One region of the Siminovitchia sp. FSL H7-0308 genome, then DNA from elsewhere that is predicted to be linked to it. Evidence: predicted binding sites of a transcription regulator. Region 1 holds the regulator's gene; the other holds the start of a gene.
What was found. Region 1 encodes NrdR, which represses ribonucleotide reductase genes. Its sites were predicted from a motif close to AACACNATATATNGTGTT; they were not measured.

Region 1 (10,131 bases):
ACCGCGAAACCGCCTGGGCCATTAAGTGTGCTGTACTATGGCGCAATATTTCCAGTGCTTCTTCACTGCCCGCCGTGACAATTTCAATGCTTCCATTTTCCTGGATCGGTGTCCGCAGGTCGAGCAAACGGCCATTCAGTTTACCGGCTATCGCACTTTTCCGTAAACCCGTGCTGATTGACCCTGCTATCTCTTCAGTTGTCGTTCCTTTTGGGAATTCTTTCACCGCTCCGTCCGGAAAAGTAATTTGTAGTTGTTCAGTCAATGCTATCCTCTCCTTTTCCAAAATAAAAAAAACCCGCCCCCCAGAAAGGGACGAGTTTGTTCACGTGGTTCCACCCTAATTCTCATTGGCAAACAGCCAATGACTTTCAGAAGATGTAACGGAAGTCTCCGCCATTCACTACTGTAAATTCGAGAATGGAGTTCCAAGGGGGTAAGCATTCAAATCGTGTTGGGAAGCTCCCAGCTTCATCTTCCCTCTCTGTAAACCGTAAGTGAACACTCATGTCCTTGTCATAACCTTTTCATGATATGATTATGTAGGTTATTATAGATCGTTGTTTGAGGAAATGCAAGGGGTTGACTGATCATTTACGGAAATCGGCAAGAGGAAGAATTTTCAATCTTTCTTCAAAAATGTTTAACAATGTACGGATAATCGCTTTTTCCTCAGAATCGGTGTAAAGTAAAATTTCATTAGGCGCGATGGAAAGAAGCGGAGCGATCACGGCTGAGTCAATATAAACAGGATGATTGAACAATAGGCGGCGATCCACCAGTTTCATGACTTCATCCCTTGTCATGACTTTGGAGTTTTCATCGTAAAAACATACAGGGTCCGTTAGTGACAAGTGAACGAGCTTTTTTTTCGGCTCTTGCTTGTGTAAATAGTCTCTGAGCATGCTAACAAACATTTGATAATCCTGCTCCATTTTATATTCATCAATGGCAACACACAAATATTTCTTCAGCGCATCATAATAATCTTGCAGCCGAAACGTTAACAAAGAATCAAACAAAACGGCATCACTTGTTTCAAAAACGGCGATTACAGCTTGTTTAACAATGGAATGCTCATTCATCTTGCCTGTAAATGCCGTCAGTTCTTTTCGTTTCCCCAAACACATCGCTGTAACAATGTCGATAATTTGTATGCGCTCCTCTTCATTCTCATAAAAAAAGTGAGTGGACAACATCTTATCCAAAAATTCGGCTCTTTTTACATTTATAATAAAGTCCGTTAAAGCTTCTGCATAACGATCCGTGTTTTCGTCTCGCGGAAAAAAGAATACATAACGGTTTTGTTGTTTTGTATAGGATAAATGTACGCCCGTTTTGGTAAAGAAAGATTGTAACTGACAAGCATCCTCTTCAGTTAAAAAAATGAGTTCCAAGACGGCCCCCTCCTCATTCAAAAACTTTACTGCACTGATATATGTATATGGAGGGCACGTCCACGCTATGCCAATGAATGAAAAAAGCGATGGATTTAACTGGGAATGGCGCCGTTAAAAAGCTGCGGAACGGGATTGCGAGATTTTTGTGGGAAAAGTCGCCAGCTTTTCATCGTTTTCGCCAAGTAGCAACTATTCATTTCATTGGAATAACACGATCTGTAACATGGCTTTGGCTTGCCGTTTTGTTTGTCTGGGCTTTTGTCGGGCTTGATTTTCCTCCAGAAGGAATCATTGGAAATAAGCTTAAACATGGCGCAGTTCGTTTTTTGACTTGACTTGCAACCACGTTTAAAGATCGCCATTTGGAACCGTAAAGATCTGGCACATGGAAAATACCTGGAGTTTTCAATTCAAAACGAAGCAGGAGATGTATCCTGCGGCCTAACTTTACACTGCGGGCAGCATGAAAACAGCCTGCATCCTTCACAAAGCATAGTCAGGATACAGGCTGTTTTTTGACAGTACGGTGGAGGCGGGCTTTTTATTTTTGACAGGCCGGTAAATGCAGGCTTATTTATGTCTTCGGTTCGGTCCATCAAGTTTGATCGGCTTGGCAAGATATTTTATGCGCTCCATAATCCGTTTGGCTTTCATCTTCTCTTCTTCACCACGTTGGGTATAAGTTAAGTGGTGTTCAAGACTTTGAAAATCAAAATTAGAAGTAAAAAAGGTTGGAAGATGTTCGTGCATGCGGTATTGCAAAATAGAGCCGAGAATTTCGTCCCTCGTCCAGCTTGACATCGATTCCGCGCCAATGTCATCAAGCATCAGGATGTGCGCGTTTTTGGCAAGCTCCAGCTTCTCACTCAATGTTTGATCGCCAAGTGATTGTTTCATTTCCCGGAAAAACTCCGGGACGTAAACGATAAAAGAGGACACCCCTTTTTCCGCCAATTGATTGGCAATTGCCCCCAACAAATAAGATTTACCGACACCGAAACCTCCATATAAAAACAAACCTTTCATTTTCTTTTGCGGGTCGAATTCGGCGGCAAATTTTTCCGCATATTCGAAAGCATCAATCCTGCCGGGGCTGTCCAGAGAAAAATCGGCAAAGGATGCTTGTAATATATCCTTCGGAACATAAAAGCTCTTAATCAATTTTTCTGTTTTTCTTCGCTCGTCATCAATGAGCTTTTTGGCACATGGCCTGTAATGAACCTCGATCGTTTGGCCATTTATGACGAGAGAAGGTTCATATCCCTCCATCATATTCATACAGTTGGCAAGATCCGGACAATCCGCGCAATTTTTTGTTTGGGATATGTATTCGTAAAGCTTGATTAAGTTGGTTTCGACCATGGTTCTCGTGACGAGTCCGGCGTTTTCTCTGATAAACGCTTGGACATCGGGATGATGTAGCACTTCCTGCTTCAAATCTTCAAACCTTCTTTTAAAAGCCTCTCCCCCGGAAAGCCTGCTTAATGTATCATTGATTCGTTCCACCTTTTTCACCTCCCTGTTTTTGATATTTTTGTTGAATGGCTTTCAATCTGCGGCGACGTTCATCCAGTTTATCGGAACCCTTTGCAGTCTGTGACTGGCTTGTTGGGACTTGTTCTTGATCTTCATCCAGAAACCAGTCAGGAAGCATTTCCGTTCGAATTGGTTTTTTCCGTGCTTCCTTCCCGTCTTTTTTGCTGCTTGCCCATGATTGATATTGGCGATGTTCGCTTTTCGCCAATTCCATCGCCGCTTTGACTGTTTTTATTTTTTTTCGGGCCCAATGGGAAGCGATTTTTTCCATATAATTTTTGGACAGCTTCATATCTGTTTTTAACATGACATAGTGGATCAGCACATTTATGACTCCGGGGTCAAGCTTCTGGCCAAGCATCACATCTTCTACAGCAGTCAAATCAGACATTGCCGGCAGTGCGCCCCCCGATAGATCAATTAATAACTGACGGGGTGATGTCGTTTCCAAATAGTAAATCAACTTACTCTCTTTGGTATCTCCTGGCCCTTCGCTTTCGCGCAGATTCGGCGGCTGAAGCCGGTTGACCAATTGCGGAAGCATATCTTCATTTTCCATTTGATACCAGTCACGTGCCCATTTTCTCAGTTCATCGAGATCAATCGTTTCATCTGCTGTCATGCTGGAAAGAATGATTTTTTGCATTTCCACCTCGTTGATCGAGTAAAGGAACGCCAGCTTTTTGATCGTATCTTTTACAGTCGGCGTCAACAGTTTTCTGGGAACCATAGAAGTTGTTAAACCTGATAATAACAAATCAAAGTCAAAATGATTTCCAGAAATTTGAATCGGCTCCGCCGTTTTTCGCTGAACAAAGGAAGTGTTCTCTTCAGGTTCGCTCGCCTTTTCACCTTTTCCTGAATGCAATGCTTCAACGCTCATTGAAGTAAACACATCTTGGAATGTGCGGGTAATTTCTTTGTATTCAGCAGACTTTATATTTTTTTCCAAAAATTGGCCTTTCAGTTTCATAAAGTGAGTGTGGCCTATTTTTTGATAAAGATAGATATTTAACATACCATCTGTAAAAAACTGTTCGGCAGATAACGGGGGCTGAAGTTCATAAATATAGGCTCTTTTTTCATCGGTGCTTTTTCTGTAAGTTTTTAAAAGTCCGATCCCTTCCAGTTTTAATCTTGCTTCGTAAATTTCTTCCAAGTTGAGTTCCATTAAATTCATCAGTTGATAATGGTTCCATTCATTTGAAGATAGGCTGTTTTTTTCCACGGCATATGTAAGTGTATTGTATAAATTTGTACTGACTACTCCGATAAGAGGCTGGTATAAAAGTGAAATCACTTTCTTATCATATTCATGGAGTACACCGTTCATTGTAACAAAAAGACTATCGACAGGCTGAACTTCATTCCAATATTGCTTCACGCCAAACACACTTTCACTAATCTTTTTTAATCAATTCTTTTAACTCGTCAAGAAATACATTAATATCTTTAAACTGTCTATATACGGAAGCGAAGCGGACGTATGCCACTTCATCCACTTTTGCCAACTTGTCCATAACCATTTCTCCGATTATTTCGGATTTCACTTCAGGCTGGCCCAGACGGCGCAGTTCGCTTTCAATGTCATTTGTAATTTTTTCAAGCTGATCAAGGGTGACAGGGCGTTTTTCACAAGCCCTAATCAAACCGCGTAAAATTTTTTCACGGCTGAATTCTTCACGTATCCCTTCTTTTTTAATGACGATTAGAGGCATTTCTTCGACTCTTTCAAAGGTGGTGAAGCGGTGGGAACAGCGTTCACATTCCCTTCTTCTTCTGATGGACCTCCATTCGTCCGCCGGTCTCGAGTCTACGACACGTGTACCATTATGCTTGCATGAAGGACATTTCATCTTCTCAGCTCCGTTCCAGTGTGCTTCTCCCATTATACAGCAATTGAAGAGGAAAGAAAAAGGAGAAAAACGGGAGGCAGGGGATTGCCTTGAAAAGCTTTTCGGTAAAACAGCATAAAAGGAAAAATGATACATAAAATATCTTGTTTATACGGATTGATATGGTACAGTAAATATATATAAATAGGAAATTTGGAGGGGGAGTCCTTTGAAAGAAAGCACTAAGGAAGAAATAGTTTCCTGGATGAAATCACTCGCATTTGCAGTTATTATCACACTTGTTTGCAGACAATTTCTCTTCTCGCCCATCACTGTATTTGGAGAATCCATGTCGCCTTCCTTTGAGGATCACGACAAGGTAATCATTAGCAAAACCTCCAAAATTCAACGGTTTGATGTGGTTGTTTTTGATGCGCCGGACAACGAAAATGAGCACTATATTAAACGTGTCATTGGACTTCCGGGAGACAGCATTGAAATGAAAAATGACACTCTTTATATCAATGGAAAGCGATTCAAGGAGCCGTATTTAACGGAAAATAAAGAAAACAATCCATTTCACAAACTGACCGAGGACTTTTCTTTACAGGAGAAAACTGGAAAAGCCAAGGTTCCGGAACAAATGTTGTTCGTGATGGGCGATAACCGCTTAAACAGCAAGGATAGCCGTACATTCGGGCTCATTTCTTATGATGCTGTGATTGGCGAAGTAAAATTCCGCATTTATCCATTTGAAGCATTTGGGCCATCCAGCTAATGACGGTTCATATAGCATCCTGCTATTGAGGTATAAGACGAGAAGGAAAATCGGTAATGAAGAGCTGGCCAATGTTGCCCGTTATTATCGGAAAGCTATTTACATTGATGAAGCTTTTTCGAACAGGCTTTATATTGGTGGAAGCTTATCGAGTTCCTTCGTTGGACGGACACGATAAAACAGATGGATGGCCGGGTTTGGGCTTTCTTCCCTTGGACGGCTACGACTAGCCGGGTTTGGGACGCTTTTGCGATTTTTTTCTTAGGTGCGGTTCGCAGGGGTTTGGTAACCGCTTTTGCGATTTTTCTTGAGGTGCTGTTCGCAGGGGGTTGTGACCGCTTTTGTGATTTCCTGCCTTGGACGGGACGATGAACAATAGATGGATGAACTCTTTTACGATTTTCTCTCTTGGATAAGGACGATTAGTCGGGTTTGGTAACCGCTTTTGCGATTTTTCACACTTGATGGCAAGGTTGACCTTGAAAGAATTTCATGCCGTATTTACTAAAAGCACCTTCGGAATGGCGCATGTTATTTTAACATACACGTCCGAAGGTGTTTTATGTTTCTCATTTCAACAGGTCGGTGCAGATCAAACAGATTTTTCCGCCTGATTGATTTTAAGGGCTTTTTAGAAAACCCTAAATTAACCAGCTTTTACTTCTTTTTTGTTTAGTAAGGATGCTACATAAGTAACGAGATCCACTACACGACAAGAGTATCCCCACTCATTATCATACCAAGCCAATACTTTGACTTTTTTTCCTTCCATGACAATTGTGGAAAGTCCATCAATAATCGCAGAGTGCGGGTTTGTATTAAAATCAATCGAGACGAGTGGTTCTGTTGTAAATTCCAATATACCGTTTAAAGAACCATTGGCCGCTTTTTTAAACGCATTGTTGATCTCTTGTACGGTTACTTCGCGTTTTACATCCACAACTAGATCTACAAGCGATACGTTTGGTGTTGGTACGCGAAGTGCCATTCCGTGTAACTTCCCTTTTAATTGAGGGAGGACAAGCGACAAAGCTTTTGCAGCCCCGGTTGTTGTGGGAATGATGGATTGAGCGCATGCTCGGGCACGGCGCAAGTCTTTATGCGGGTTATCAAGGTTCTTTTGGTCATTTGTATAAGCATGAACAGTTGTCATTAAACCATTCTCGATTCCGAATGAATCGTCCAGTACTTTTGCAACAGGCGCAAGACAGTTAGTCGTACAGGAAGCATTTGAAATAATGTCATGCTTATCAATGTTTAAGTCGTTTTCGTTTACTCCCATCACAATTGTAACATCTTCATTTTTCCCTGGCGCGGTCAAGATGACTTTTTTGGCACCGGCCTCAAGATGCATTGCAGCCTTGTCACGAGCGTTAAATTTTCCCGTCGCTTCAATGACAATGTCTATATTCAATTCATCCCACGGAAGTTCACGAGGATTGCGGTTATTTAACAATGTAATTTCCTTGCCGTTAACTACAAGGGCTTGTTCTTTCGGTTGCACATCAGCCTCGAATTTTCCGTGAGTTGTATCGTATTTAATAAGATGGGCAAGCGTTTCAGGCGGATAACTGGCATTGATCGCCACGATATTAAAACGGTCCTCCATGATCGCTTTTCTAAATACCATGCGGCCAATACGGCCAAATCCATTAATCGCAACATTAGCCTTCATCATTACCGGGAGCCCCCTATATAGTGTTATACTGTAATTTCATATTATCGTAATTAGTATAACATAATTATCATAAAAAGGAACAATAAAATGTGTCTGTTATCTTAACCAAAAACAAGAGCGCCCATCCACTCCTGTTTAAGGTACCATTTTCCATTTTTTAATGAGGTCTTCGACTTGTCTTTCTGTTTCACTGAGCGAACCATTATTATCAATCACAGCATCGGCCATTTCCTTTTTCTGTCTTAATGGCAGTTGCGATGCGATCCGTGCCCGGGCTTCATCTTCCCTGAACGAATTTCTTTCCATAAGTCTTTGGAGTTGTGTTTCTTCGTCAACGTAAACGACAATCGTTTTATCGACCATATGAAGGAGATTACTTTCAAACAATAACGGAATATCCAAAATGATTGTTTTTTTTCCGTTTTGAATGGCCGCTTCCTGCCACTCTTTCATTTTTTCCCGAACAGCGGGATGTACGATGGCATTCAGCTTCTTTCTTTTTTCCTCATCATTGAATACAATAGTTCCAAGCTTTTCCCTATTGAGTGTCCCGTCATTTTGTATAATGCCCTCGCCAAATTGACTTACCACCTGCTTATATGCGGATGCTCCGGGTTCAACAACCTTTCTTGCCGCGAGGTCTGCATCAACTATTGTAAATCCGCGTTGTTCAAGCATTTGGGAAACAGTGCTTTTGCCGCTTGCGATTCCTCCGGTTAAACCTATGATCAATGCCATGAAACTAGCCTCTTTCCACTACATTTTTAAAATGCCAATTAGTATGAGTAATAACCCCGGAAAAAAAGTGATTTTTTGCATTGCTTTCATATGAGAGAATAACTTGCCAAGCGCAAGCCCGGCACTTAAAAAAAGAACACCTGACAAGGCAGCAGCCCCGGATAAAAGCAAAGGACTAAAACCAAGCATGGCCGCACCGATCCCCACCCCAAAAGCATCAAGAGAAAGGGCGGCACCAAGCATGATCGCTTCCAGTCCGGTGATCGTGCCCGAACTGTCAAAATCTGCTCGTGTCGGCTTTTTCAAAATGTGAATGACAATGCCGAGCGATTTAATTTCCCAGTTAAATTCAAATTTCTCATGCGACCCCGAATGTTCTATTTCTGATCTAAAAAATTGAAATATGATCCAACTGCCGATGATAATCAATATCATGCCGCCAATCCGGCTGGCAGCAAGCGGCGATAAAAAACTTTGAATGAACTGCCCAAACAACATGGCGATGCCAAGCGAAAGGGCGGTACAAAATGCGATTATCATAATGGATTTAAATGGTATTCTCATTTTCCTAAGGCCATATGCGAATCCGGTGCCCAATCCATCCAAACTGATTGCAACCGCCAGCAATAAAAGAGAGATGTAGCTCATCGGCCAGCTCCTTTCCCTTCAATGTCGGTAAATCAGTATATGAAATGAGCTGGCTGATGGTTAATCACATTTGGGCGTAACACACCTCAAGGCATTTATTCAATTATTTGGCATGATGGACAAAAATGGGTTCCTCTTCCCGCAGCTTTGATCTTTTCAAGCAGTGTACCGCAGCTTACACATTCTTGGCCATTTCTTCCATAAACGTGAAGGCTATTTTGAAATGAGCCGGCCAAGCCTAGAGAATTCATGTACGTATTGACAGAACTCCCTCCGGCTTCTATGGCTTCGTTCAGCGTTTCAATCATTTGGCTTGTCAGCACCCGCGCTTCTTCTTCCGTTATCGTTTTTGCCCTCCGGCACGGGTGAATGCCGGCTCTGAACAGGACTTCATCCGCATATATGTTCCCGAGGCCGGCGACGATCGCTTGATCGAGTAGTACCGCCTTGATGATCCGGTCGGTTTTTTTGAGACGATCCATTAAATATTCGGCGGAAAAATCAGCGGAAAAAGGCTCTGGCCCCAACTTGGAGAGCGGAAGCTGGCCTTGCTCCGTCCCTTTTTTAAACAAATGCATTGTCCCGAACTTGCGGACATCACGGTAACGCAATTCCTCTCCATCCGTCAGACAAAACACAACGTGTGTATGCTTATCGGATGGATCACCCTTTTTATGAACGCTGTAATGCCCCTCCATACGTAAATGGGAGACAAGCGAATAGTCATCCAATTCAAATACAAGGAACTTTCCTTTTCTATTAAGTCCACGAAACGTCTGCCCGCGCAACGCGTCTTGAAATTGCTCGATTTCCAGTGGATAATGAATGATTTTGGGCCACCCAATGTGTATATCTTCCACTGTTTTCCCCTTTACCAGCTTTAATAAAGAGCGGCACACATTTTCCACTTCAGGCAATTCCGGCATCGATCCTTCCCCCCGTTGTCTTTCTGGTTCTGTTTTTTTCCCGCATTAACTGGCAGTACGACCTCCGCTTCAATTGGTAAAGTGAAGAGCATCTCCCAGCATGGCTCGAGTGCTTCACAAATAAAACACACGTTGATTGAAGTTTCTCCTTATCCAGCATTAACTGGCAGTACGACTTCCACTTCAATTGGTAAAGTGAGGAGCATCTCCCAGCATAGCTCGAGTGGTTTCACAAATAAAACACACGTTGATTGAAGTTTCGCCTTATCCAGCATTAACTGGCAACAAGCCCCCTCACTTCAAGAATTCCCGGTAAAGCAAGATTGGAAATGGGAGGAGCTATCGCCAGTAAAAGTCGACAGGACAGGAAAAAACTTCGACAGTGACACATCTCACCCAGTAAAAGTGTCCAATTATTCAAGAAGTCGACAAAGGCCTTGCGACGTACAGGTCCAGGATGTAGCGTACAAGTAAAGCGGACGTCGCTGCTTACACTTGCCAATAGCGGCTTTCGATTTTATTTCTATCAATGGGAAAATGCGGCTGGCGCCGTACCGTGTGGTACTGCCTGGCCTGTATTCCCCCACATCCT
Region 2 (10,131 bases), 570 kb from region 1:
AGACTCCTGCGGGAATAGTTCGAGCTGAAGATCCCGCAGGAAAGCGACCTTTGCTTTCCGAGGAAGCTGAAGAGACCTGCGGAAAGAATATTTTGACGTAGCCATGATAGGGATTTTTTCACACAAATAAACCGAACAATTATAAATGAATTGTTCGGTCGTATTTGCTTATGTCCCAGTCTCTTTGTGAAAATTTATGCCCTGGAAACATATGACCCATCTGAAGTATTAATGACTAACGTATCCCCTTCATTGATAAAAAACGGAACTTGAACAACGAGCCCGGTTTCAAGTGTTGCCGGTTTTGATCCCCCTGAAGCAGTATCGCCTTTAATGCCGGGTTCAGTGGAAACAACTTTTAATTGTACAGTATTTGGCAAATCGACTCCGAGTGTTTCCCCGTTATACATGATGATGTGAACTTCCATATTTTCAAGCAGAAAATTTAATTCATGCTCGATTTGATCAGCCGATAATTCAATTTGTTCATATGTTTCCTGGTCCATAAATACATGCTGATCCCCGCTTGCATACAAGTATTGCATCGCTTTATTATCAATTTGGGCCCGGTTGACTTTTTCCCCGGCTCGAAACGTCTTTTCAGCAATTGCGCCTGTCCGTAAATTTCTTAATTTGGAACGGACAAAGGCAGCACCTTTCCCCGGCTTAACATGCTGAAATTCCAAGACGCGCCAAACTCCCCCATCTACTTCAATTGTCAAGCCTGTTCGAAAGTCGTTTACTGAAATCATATGTCTTCCTCCTGATACATGTTATAAAATGATTAATTCTTTAGGTGAATGTGTTAATGTTTCATTCCCGTATTGAGTCATGACTATGTCATCCTCAATACGGACCCCGCCAATTTCCGGCAAGTAGATGCCTGGCTCAACCGTTACTACCATCCCGGGAACTAGTGTCGTCTCAGACCTGCTCCCCAAACCAGGCCCTTCATGTACTTCAAGGCCAATACCGTGGCCGAGCGAGTGCCCAAAATTGTCTCCATATCCTTTTTCACGTATGTAATCACGGGCAATCGCATCGGCATCCCGTCCTGTCATGCCAGGTTTGATTTGATCCACGGCCTGAACTTGGGCTTCCAGCACAATCTCATATATCTCCGTTAATTTTTCAGACGGATTTCCGACTGCAACTGTGCGGGTAATGTCGGAAACATACCCTTGATACAATGCGCCGAAATCCAACGTGACGAAATCTCCGCTCTCAATCAATTTGTCGCTTGCCACTCCATGCGGCAAGGCGGATCGTTTGCCTGAGGCGACAATAATATCAAATGACGATGAAGCAGCCCCATTTTTTCGCATGAAAAATTCCAGCTCATTGGCTATATCCAACTCTGCCACGCCTGGTTTCATGTAGTTAAGAATATGAGTAAAAGCATTGTCCGCAATTTTTGCGGCTTCTTTGATCGTATTGATTTCCTCTTCAGATTTGACCATGCGGAGTTGTTCAATCATGTTAGATACAGGAACCGTCTCAGCCTCTATTGATTGATCAAGCTTTTCCCACGTTGAATAAGTAATATGGTCCTTTTCAAAGCCGAGCTTTCCGATTTTCGACTCATTTACGATATTGGCTACTTCCTCAATAAGCGATCTGTTGTGCTGGATAATGTCGTACCCGCTTGTCTCAGATTTTGCCTGTTCTACGTAACGAAAGTCTGTAATAAAATAGGCACTGTCTGAAAGTATTAACGCGGCACCGGCCGAACCGGTAAAATTTGTCACGTATCGGCGATTATATGTACTCATGATGAGTATGCCGTCAATTCCATACTGCGGTAATAATTGCTGTACTTTTTTTACTCTTGCCATCCCGATCTCTCCCGTCCCGATTTTTTGGAATGGATCTTTTATGAAGTCTCGTCTCACCTATTCAGCATGTGATCAGTTTAACATATAAATCCAGAAAAAACATTGTTCAAGAATGTCCTTTTAGTTTTTTTACATAAATCGATTCTTCGTACTCATAGGAGATCGAATAGCCGATGAAAACCCCATATAAAAGAAAGGAGGTCAGTCCAGTCAAAACCGTATTTAACTCATATGTTATGAGTAACTTTGCATTTGGATATAACGGATGCAGTACAAAAAAAACGACGACAAACAGTACTGCGCCATATAAAATTCCCCATGCAAATGATTTCTTTTTTCTCAATAAAGCATAATAAATAAGCGCGGGAACAATGGAGATGAGCCCATACACCATAGAAACAATGATAATCTCTGCCCAGTTGCTTTTCCATCCTCCGGCTACGGGAGTCAAAATGATGTTTGGACGAATTTCCGTAAAGTTCAAATAATATAAGGCGTAACCCATTAAACATCCGAATATGCCGGCCGTCAATCCTGTCACAATCGCCAATGTCAAAAGGGATATATTATAATACGTTTCGTTTTCCATAAAAACACCTCCACTACTATCATGTCCTGACTTTTCAATTCTTTTCACGCGGATCATTTATCTGGTTATATTTTCTTTTATTTAGTAAAATATATGTAAAGAACAAAGTTGTCACGCCTCACTTTTCTTAATAGAAATGTCACAATCTGCCAGCATCGTTACTTTTACGGAAACATAAAACAACAATAGATATGCGTCGTCAATTTTGTAACCATAACGCCCCTGAATTCGTAAGGCTCACAGGCTTTTAATCCAAGCTCTCCGAATTCCCGCGGGCTGAACAGATCACCCTGAACATCCGCACCGGAAAAGAATTGATACAAGCAATCCTGCAGGAACTCTCAGTTTTACCATAAACTAGGTCATTGATGTAAGTTTTCACCATTTACCCTTGGCGTTTTTTTAAAAATGTCGGGATTTTGTCAAATAAACATCTCGGTCCTTCGTTTAAAGATTTGCCGATGTGGAAAAGAAAAGTGAGATAAGTATGAGTGTAAATTGTTGTTCATTATGTATAAATGCATTGCTTTTTGGGAAAGATGTCCATTACTCCCAAGGAGGTGGCGCTCTTGAATGTACGGAATTGGATTATAGGAGGAATCTTTCTCTTGGCTGTCGTGGGTCTCGGTTCCTATTTATTCACCAACCCGGCAGGTCTGTTTAGGCAACTGTTCATTATCGCGATTACGGTTGCTATTGTTTTGCTGATCTTTCGGCTTGTGAGCAATCGGTTACCGAGCCGCAGAGAAAGAAATGCATTTGCCAAAGCGGCAAGGCAATCTAAATTACGGGCAAAACGGCGTAAAAGCCAAATGAAGGCAAAAAGCCATTTGCGAAACAGGCCGTTGCGTAGAAGATCTACTGCCCATTTAACCGTTATTGAAGGAAAGAAAAGCAAGAAAAAAGACAGAGCGATTTTTTAATCGACGCTGTCTGATGAATACTTAGTATACCCAAGATGTTAAAAACATCCTGGCTCGCTCGCGCCCTTTTTCAATAAGGGCTTCTTTTTTTTGGTTATCAATGGAAAATTCAATCGAAAACGTTTCGTTCATGGGGATAAAAATAATGTTTTTTTCATGTTTCCGGGAAATATATTTTGCATCGTGCGCATCTTTCATCGTAGTAAATAATGCTTCAACGAGCTGCAGCCCGTTTTGAATATTTCTTTCTGGCTGTTCTTCTGTATGATGGCTCAGTTTTACCCCGATGATCGGTCTTTTTGGTTTTTTCCCGTCCTTTTGAAACAGCCAAATGGGGAAATTGCTTAATAGGCCTCCATCCACGATCATATTGGTTCCGGATAATGAGCGGAGTTTAACGGGTTCAAAAAAATAAGGGATCGCACAGCTCATCCGAATGGCTCGTGCCACTGGAAACGTTTCTTTTGGAACCCCATATTTTCCCAAGTCATCCGGAAGGACAAGCAATCTGCCCGCTGATAGATCAGACGCAATGACCCGCAATGAATCAGGAGGCAAATCTTTAAACGTATAGACACCTTTGTGTGCAAGTTTTTTTCCGAGCCAGTCCTCCAATAAATCGCCCCGGTAAATACCCATTCGAAAGTAAAGTAACAGCCACTTGGCCATTTGAAAAGGCAAGAGAGTTTTTCTGCGATCAAGGAATATTTTCATATCTACATTTTTCATCAAATCAATCATTTCCTTGCTGGAATAGCCGGCTGCCGCTAATGCGGAAATCACCGCTCCCGCACTTGTTCCTGCAAGCCGCTTGAATGTGAATCCCCTCTCCTCCAGTATTTCAAGTGCCCCAAGCAAAGCAAAACCCTTTATGCCCCCTCCCGAAAACACCCCGTCAATTTCCATTGTTTTGCCCGCCTTTCTCAATGCTGTTTATCCGCCTTAACTGAAGCCGCCCACTTCAACAAGGAGATCAGCCGCTGTAAAAGCCCGATGGTTCAACTAACAACCAGTGCGAAAAGCCCCATAAGTCTCACTTATATTGATATATGTTTGATAAAACGGGAATTAGAACAAATTGTTGGAATGTTGGAAACTGATGACAATCCCTAAAAAAAACTGACCCGAATAAACGGGTCAGCCGACTATGTTGGTTATAGTCCACATTTTAACTGAGCGTTGCAATTATCACAAGTATTGCATCCGCCGATCTCTTTTACCTGTCCTTTGCGGCAGACTGGACATGTATTCCCCAATTCGGAGCCGATCGTCACACTCGTCGAACGGACATCTTGAATGGTATCAACTAATACGACAGGGCGTTCCGGCTGCTCGGTTTCCTGCTTTTCCTCAAAGCTGTTATCCTCTGCTTTTAATGTGAGCACCTGTGAATCACGGCTGCCATCAACATATACGGTACCACCTTTGGCTCCGCCTTTATACAACCGCTCGTACACTTTTTCGACCTGCTCGACGGTATATCCTTTCGGCGCATTGACCGTTTTGGATATGGAGCTGTCAATCCAACGCTGGATGATGCACTGTACATCCGCATGAGCTTCAGGGGAAAGATCCATTGCCGTAATAAACCAATGCGGCAATTTGTCCTTATCTGCTTCCGGATGCTCCCTCAGATACTCTTCCACAATGTCGGCCTTCACTTCAATGAATTTTCCGAGGCGGCCGCTGCGGTAATACGTAAAGGAGAAGTATGGTTCAAGCCCTGTTGAGCAGCCAATCATTGTTCCGGTGGAGCCAGTTGGAGCTACAGTCAGAAGGTGCGAGTTGCGAATGCCGTGCTCTTTGATCGATTCACGAATTTCTTCTGGCATTCCCTTCATAAAGCCGGTGTTGGTAAATGCCTCGCGAAGCTTGGCTGTCTCCGCCTCTGTTTCTCCTCTTAAAAACGGGAAGCTGCCCTTTTCTTTTGCCAATTCAATAGACTCTTCATAGGCGGTTGTTGCAATGACTTCAAACACTTGATCTACAAGCTCATTTCCTTCCTTGGAGCCATATTCCTTTTCACAATAGATGAGCAAATCTGCTAATCCCATGACACCAAGACCGATCCGGCGCTCGCCAAGTGCCTGTTTTTTATTCTCTTCCAAGAAGTATGGTGTTGCATCAATTACGTTATCCTGCATTCTCACGCCGACTTTTACTGTTTGTCTTAATTTTTCAAAGTCGACATCCTTTTTCTTTTTATCAGCCATTTGCGCTAGGTTCACAGCCGCCAAATTACATACGGAGTAAGGAGCCAATGGCTGCTCACCGCAAGGATTGGTCGCTACCACTTTTTGTCCGTATGCTTGCGCATTCGTCATTTCGTTTGCATTGTCAATAAAGAAAATGCCTGGTTCCGCAGAATACGTCGCACAAATATTGATAAGGTTCCACAGTTCGCGGGCTTTCATTTTACGGTAAACACGCACTTTGTGGCCAAGTCTTTTCCACTCGCGAACATCTCCCACCTTGTGCCACTGTTCATTGTAAATGGTCATTTCTTCCTCTTCGTAATTCTCGACATCTGGGAAACAAAGTTCATATTCGGTGTCCTTTTCTACAGCTTCCATAAACTCCTTTGTAATACATACCGAAATATTGGCTCCTGTTAAAAATTCAGGATTATGAACTGAATATGTTCCGCCTTCCCTTAATTTTTCTTCGGCGTTTTGGAATATTTCTTCGTTGAAACCGCCATGGCAGGGTATATTTCGATAGTTGAGGACACCTTGATACATAGCTTCCTCCGCTTGTGTAAGCGGGGTGAATTTCAATTTATCTTTTGCGTGCTTTTTGATGACCGGGTCCGTGGTGTTTTCAATTAAAAAGCGCAGAATACGCGGATTTTGCATTTTGGAGATGATAAATTCCACAATATCAGGATGCCAAGAGGCAAGCATGATCATTTGCGCGCCCCGACGAGATCCTCCCTGTTCGACGAGATGTGTCAGTTTGGCAATATCATCCAGCCAAGAAACAGAGCCGGAAGATTTTCCGTTTACTCCGCGAGCCAACGTATTGCGCGGTCTCAATGTCGATCCATTTGTTCCGACGCCCCCACCGCGGCTCATAATTTCCATTACTTGTTTTCTATGTTCGGAAATACCTTCGCGCGAATCAGCGACAAATGGCATCACATAACAGTTAAAATAAGTGACATCCGTACCGGAGCCCGCTCCATATAAGACTCGTCCGGCAGGGACGAAATGCAAATTAACCAGCTCTTCATAAAATTTTTCGAACCATTCTTGTCTTTTCTCTTCCGTTTTTTCGACGGAGGCAAGACCTGTTGCATTTCTTTTTGCAATTTGCTCGTAAAAAACTTCCAATGGTTTTTCTATAATATCAAGAGGACGGACAATGATGCCTGTTTCTCTCTCTACCTCATCCTCCAAGGCACTTCGGTACTCCTCTTCGACAATCACTTCGGCTGTCTTTTCTTCCCAATCAATGGATTGGATGAAGCCCAATCCCCTTGCCGGAAACTTCGGGTCTTCTTTAATCGTCAACACGACGAAGTCACCTTCACTCAAAGTGATTTTTTCGGTATCTTTATATGCATACCTGTCAATCATGACAAGTCTTGAGACCCCTTTGTGGGTAATTCGCATATCAGGTGTGATAGGATGAACATGCTTAAATAATTGAATGTCTTCATTAAGCCTTTCAATATTTAGATTCGGTTTTTTCGTAAATGCAACAGACATTTTGCCAACTCCTTCTCAAAAACATTTCGGGTAAGTTACCTTACTTATGTATCTGTCATAGATACGTTACCATATATTTATCCAGAAAATCAATCCTTAAACACAATATATTGATTTTATTTTGAAACAACTCTACTATATATTGTGTTTCGGAGCTAAACAATCGTCATTTGTCAAATTTAAAATTAAGAGATTCCGGGAGATAAAAGAAGAGATTAACCGATACCACAGCACAAATCGTTGATTTTCAACAAATTTAACATTTTACTTTTTGTTGGAGTGGAATAGAGGAAAAAACTTTGATTCATCGTCATTTGGAGAATATAATAGAGAATAGGGTTATTACTAGAAAGGGGCTATGGAGTTGGTACTTCTTTATACAACAATTGGCTTGTTGGTGGTAGTTATTGCTTTTTCTCTTTTTAACTATTTCCAACAAAAGAAAATATTAAAAACGCTGACGGAAGATGAATTTCGTGCCGGATACCGCAAAGCACAACTCATCGATGTGCGTGAACAGAAAGAATATGACGGCGGCCATATCCTTGGCGCGAGAAGTATTCCAATGTCTCAGTTAAAAATGAGAATGAAGGAAATTCGTCCGGATAAACCGGTCTACTTATATTGCCAAAGCGGGATGAGAAGTGGAAGGGCCGCCCAAATTCTTTACAAAAAAGGATACCGTCAGCTGTACCATCTGCAAGGCGGCTACAAAAATTGGACGGGAAAAATTAAAAAGAAATCATAAAACAAGCGCCCGGACAGCGGTATGCAATGAGCGGTATTAAAAAAACCGCCAGAATACTTATGGACATTGAGCAGGAGGGGGAATGGATCCCCCGGCCTCTTACATAACCGTACGTGAGTCTGCCTATCAACGTCTTTTATATCTTATAAAATAAAGGCGATGTTGCCAATCACAAAAAATAAAAGGTCTTCCCTCTTTATTCATACCCTCGCCTATCAAATTTATCAGGCTTCCATATCCTTAGGCAAGCAAATAAAACTTGCCATCTTTTTTACCAAAACCTCTTGTGAAAAACAAAGTGTCATTTTCATTATGGCGCAATCATTTTTACGTTCTAATAAAAAATAATCCTTATTCAATCATTTCTAAGAAACGAATTCTTATTCAAGAAAGCGGAGGGACTGGCATAACGGAACTTCGGCAACAGATTGTGTAGCATTATTTTGCTAAAAGATAAGAATGGCGGGAATCGATTTGTAGGTATATTCACTATTCTTATCTATGGATAACGAGGGTTTTTCATGGGAAAATAACAGGAGGCAGATGATGGTACATGAGTTGGCCACAGCGATTTCGTACAGAAAACAAAGGAAACGGATCGTTCTTACACATACTTTTCCCGTTACGTCCCCTTTTTGCTGCATTCAATGATGAAACTTTTGAGATGTTGCCCTTGCTTTGTTAGGTCGAATTAACTTGTTTAATTCCATCGGGTCAAATGTGGGTTTACCTTGCAGAAAGTCGGTATAAAACGCATTTCAACTTTTCCTATCTAAAGCCATAGCAAACGAAGCGAGCCAGGTATTTCATTTTTATTAAACTGATCAACTAAGGTGTCCTATTTTTTTCAGAATTATAATAGAAACAACTGCGAAAGCGCAAAAAAATTTTGCGCTGAGCTTAAAAATTTTGCATTTATCAATTCACCTTTATATATTATTATAGTTTTGACGTTAAACTTAATTGAAAGGAGAAAATCCATGAAAGAAAACAAGCCAGAAATACATGTTCCTTTCTTTCTGGCTATCATACCGTTAATCGTGATGGTAGCCGTCATGGCAGTTACCATTATCAAGTTTGAAGGAAGTCCACATATTCCGCTTCTTGTGGGAACAGTTGTGTCCGCTTTCATCGCTTGGCGATTGGGTTATAAATGGGATGTTATCGAAGAAGGAGCATACAAAGGGATTCGACTGGCTCTGCCGGCCATTTTGATCATCATTACTATTGGAATGATTATCGGGGCATGGATTGGCGGTGGCATTATTGCAACCATGATTTATTATGGTCTGAAAATGATTACACCCTCATTATTTCTCGCTTCTATATGCGCAATCTGTGCGGTTGTCACGCTTGCCATCGGGAGTTCTTGGTCAACAATGGGGACGATCGGAGTTGCCGGAATGGGGATCGGAATCAGTATGGGCATCCCTGCACCGATGGTAGCCGGAGCGATTATTTCAGGATCCTATTTTGGTGATAAAATGTCACCGCTTTCAGATACGACTAATTTGGCAGCGGGGATTACGGGCACTGACTTATTCGATCATATTAAACATATGATTTACACTACAATCCCTGGACTGGCCATCGCCTTTATCGTCTACATCTTTTTAGGAAGGGGATTCTCTTCTTCCTCTATGGACGCCGGAGAAATCGGTCACATTTTAACTGCATTACAAGAGAATTTCGTCATTTCTCCTTGGCTGTTTCTCGTCCCAGTATTGGTCATTATCTTGGTGGCTAAAAAAATGCCAGCGCTTCCGGCCCTTTTTATTGGGGTTTTTATGGGGTGGATTTGTTATATTTTTGTACAAGACGGCTCAATTGCAGATGCTGTCAATACCCTTCAAGGCGGGTATTCAATTAAAACCGGAAACGCGATGGTGGATGAATTATTTAACCGTGGTGGCATCGATGATATGATGTACACTGTATCATTGACAATTGTAGCAATGACATTTGGCGGAGTAATGGAACAAACAGGCATGCTGAAATCAATTGTGGCTCAAATCCTGAAATTAGCTCGCACAGGTAAAAGCTTGATTGTTACAACCATTTTCTCGTCTTTCTTTACAAATGCAACAGCATCTGAACAATATATTTCTATCCTTTTGCCTGGAAGAATGTATTTAAAGGCATATAGAGATAAGAAACTTCATTCCAAAAACTTGTCGCGAGCGCTAGAAGATGGCGGAACCATCACTTCGGTCTTTGTACCATGGAATACATGTGGCGTGTTCATTTTTTCAACTCTTGCAGTCCACCCTGTTGATTATGCGCCATACGCGGTCATGAACTATGCTGTTCCAATCATTGCGATCTT

Region 2: the regulator NrdR is predicted to act here: its motif matches at 7,157-7,174, upstream of MHB50_RS07340 (vitamin B12-dependent ribonucleotide reductase).

What each region holds. Positions count from the first base shown of each region.
Region 1 is NZ_CP150282.1:985,763-995,893, reverse strand. Features, by position in the region: gene thrS (threonine--tRNA ligase) at 1-265, opposite strand, end outside; T-box leader at 309-529, opposite strand; gene MHB50_RS04755 (putative sporulation protein YtxC) at 591-1,397, opposite strand; gene MHB50_RS04750 (hypothetical protein) at 1,487-1,735, shown strand; gene dnaI (primosomal protein DnaI) at 1,971-2,906, opposite strand; gene MHB50_RS04740 (replication initiation and membrane attachment family protein) at 2,890-4,320, opposite strand; gene nrdR (transcriptional regulator NrdR) at 4,337-4,792, opposite strand; gene lepB (signal peptidase I) at 5,001-5,549, shown strand; gene MHB50_RS04725 (hypothetical protein) at 5,606-5,779, shown strand; gene MHB50_RS04720 (glyceraldehyde-3-phosphate dehydrogenase) at 6,196-7,224, opposite strand; gene coaE (dephospho-CoA kinase) at 7,363-7,965, opposite strand; gene ytaF (sporulation membrane protein YtaF) at 7,984-8,613, opposite strand; gene mutM (DNA-formamidopyrimidine glycosylase) at 8,709-9,539, opposite strand.
Region 2 is NZ_CP150282.1:1,555,528-1,565,658, reverse strand. Features, by position in the region: gene efp (elongation factor P) at 195-752, opposite strand; gene MHB50_RS07360 (Xaa-Pro peptidase family protein) at 774-1,835, opposite strand; gene MHB50_RS07355 (YqhR family membrane protein) at 1,942-2,424, opposite strand; gene MHB50_RS07350 (SA1362 family protein) at 2,994-3,347, shown strand; gene MHB50_RS07345 (patatin-like phospholipase family protein) at 3,369-4,253, opposite strand; gene MHB50_RS07340 (vitamin B12-dependent ribonucleotide reductase) at 4,502-7,057, opposite strand; gene MHB50_RS07335 (rhodanese-like domain-containing protein) at 7,416-7,805, shown strand; gene nhaC (Na+/H+ antiporter NhaC) at 8,786-10,131, shown strand, end outside.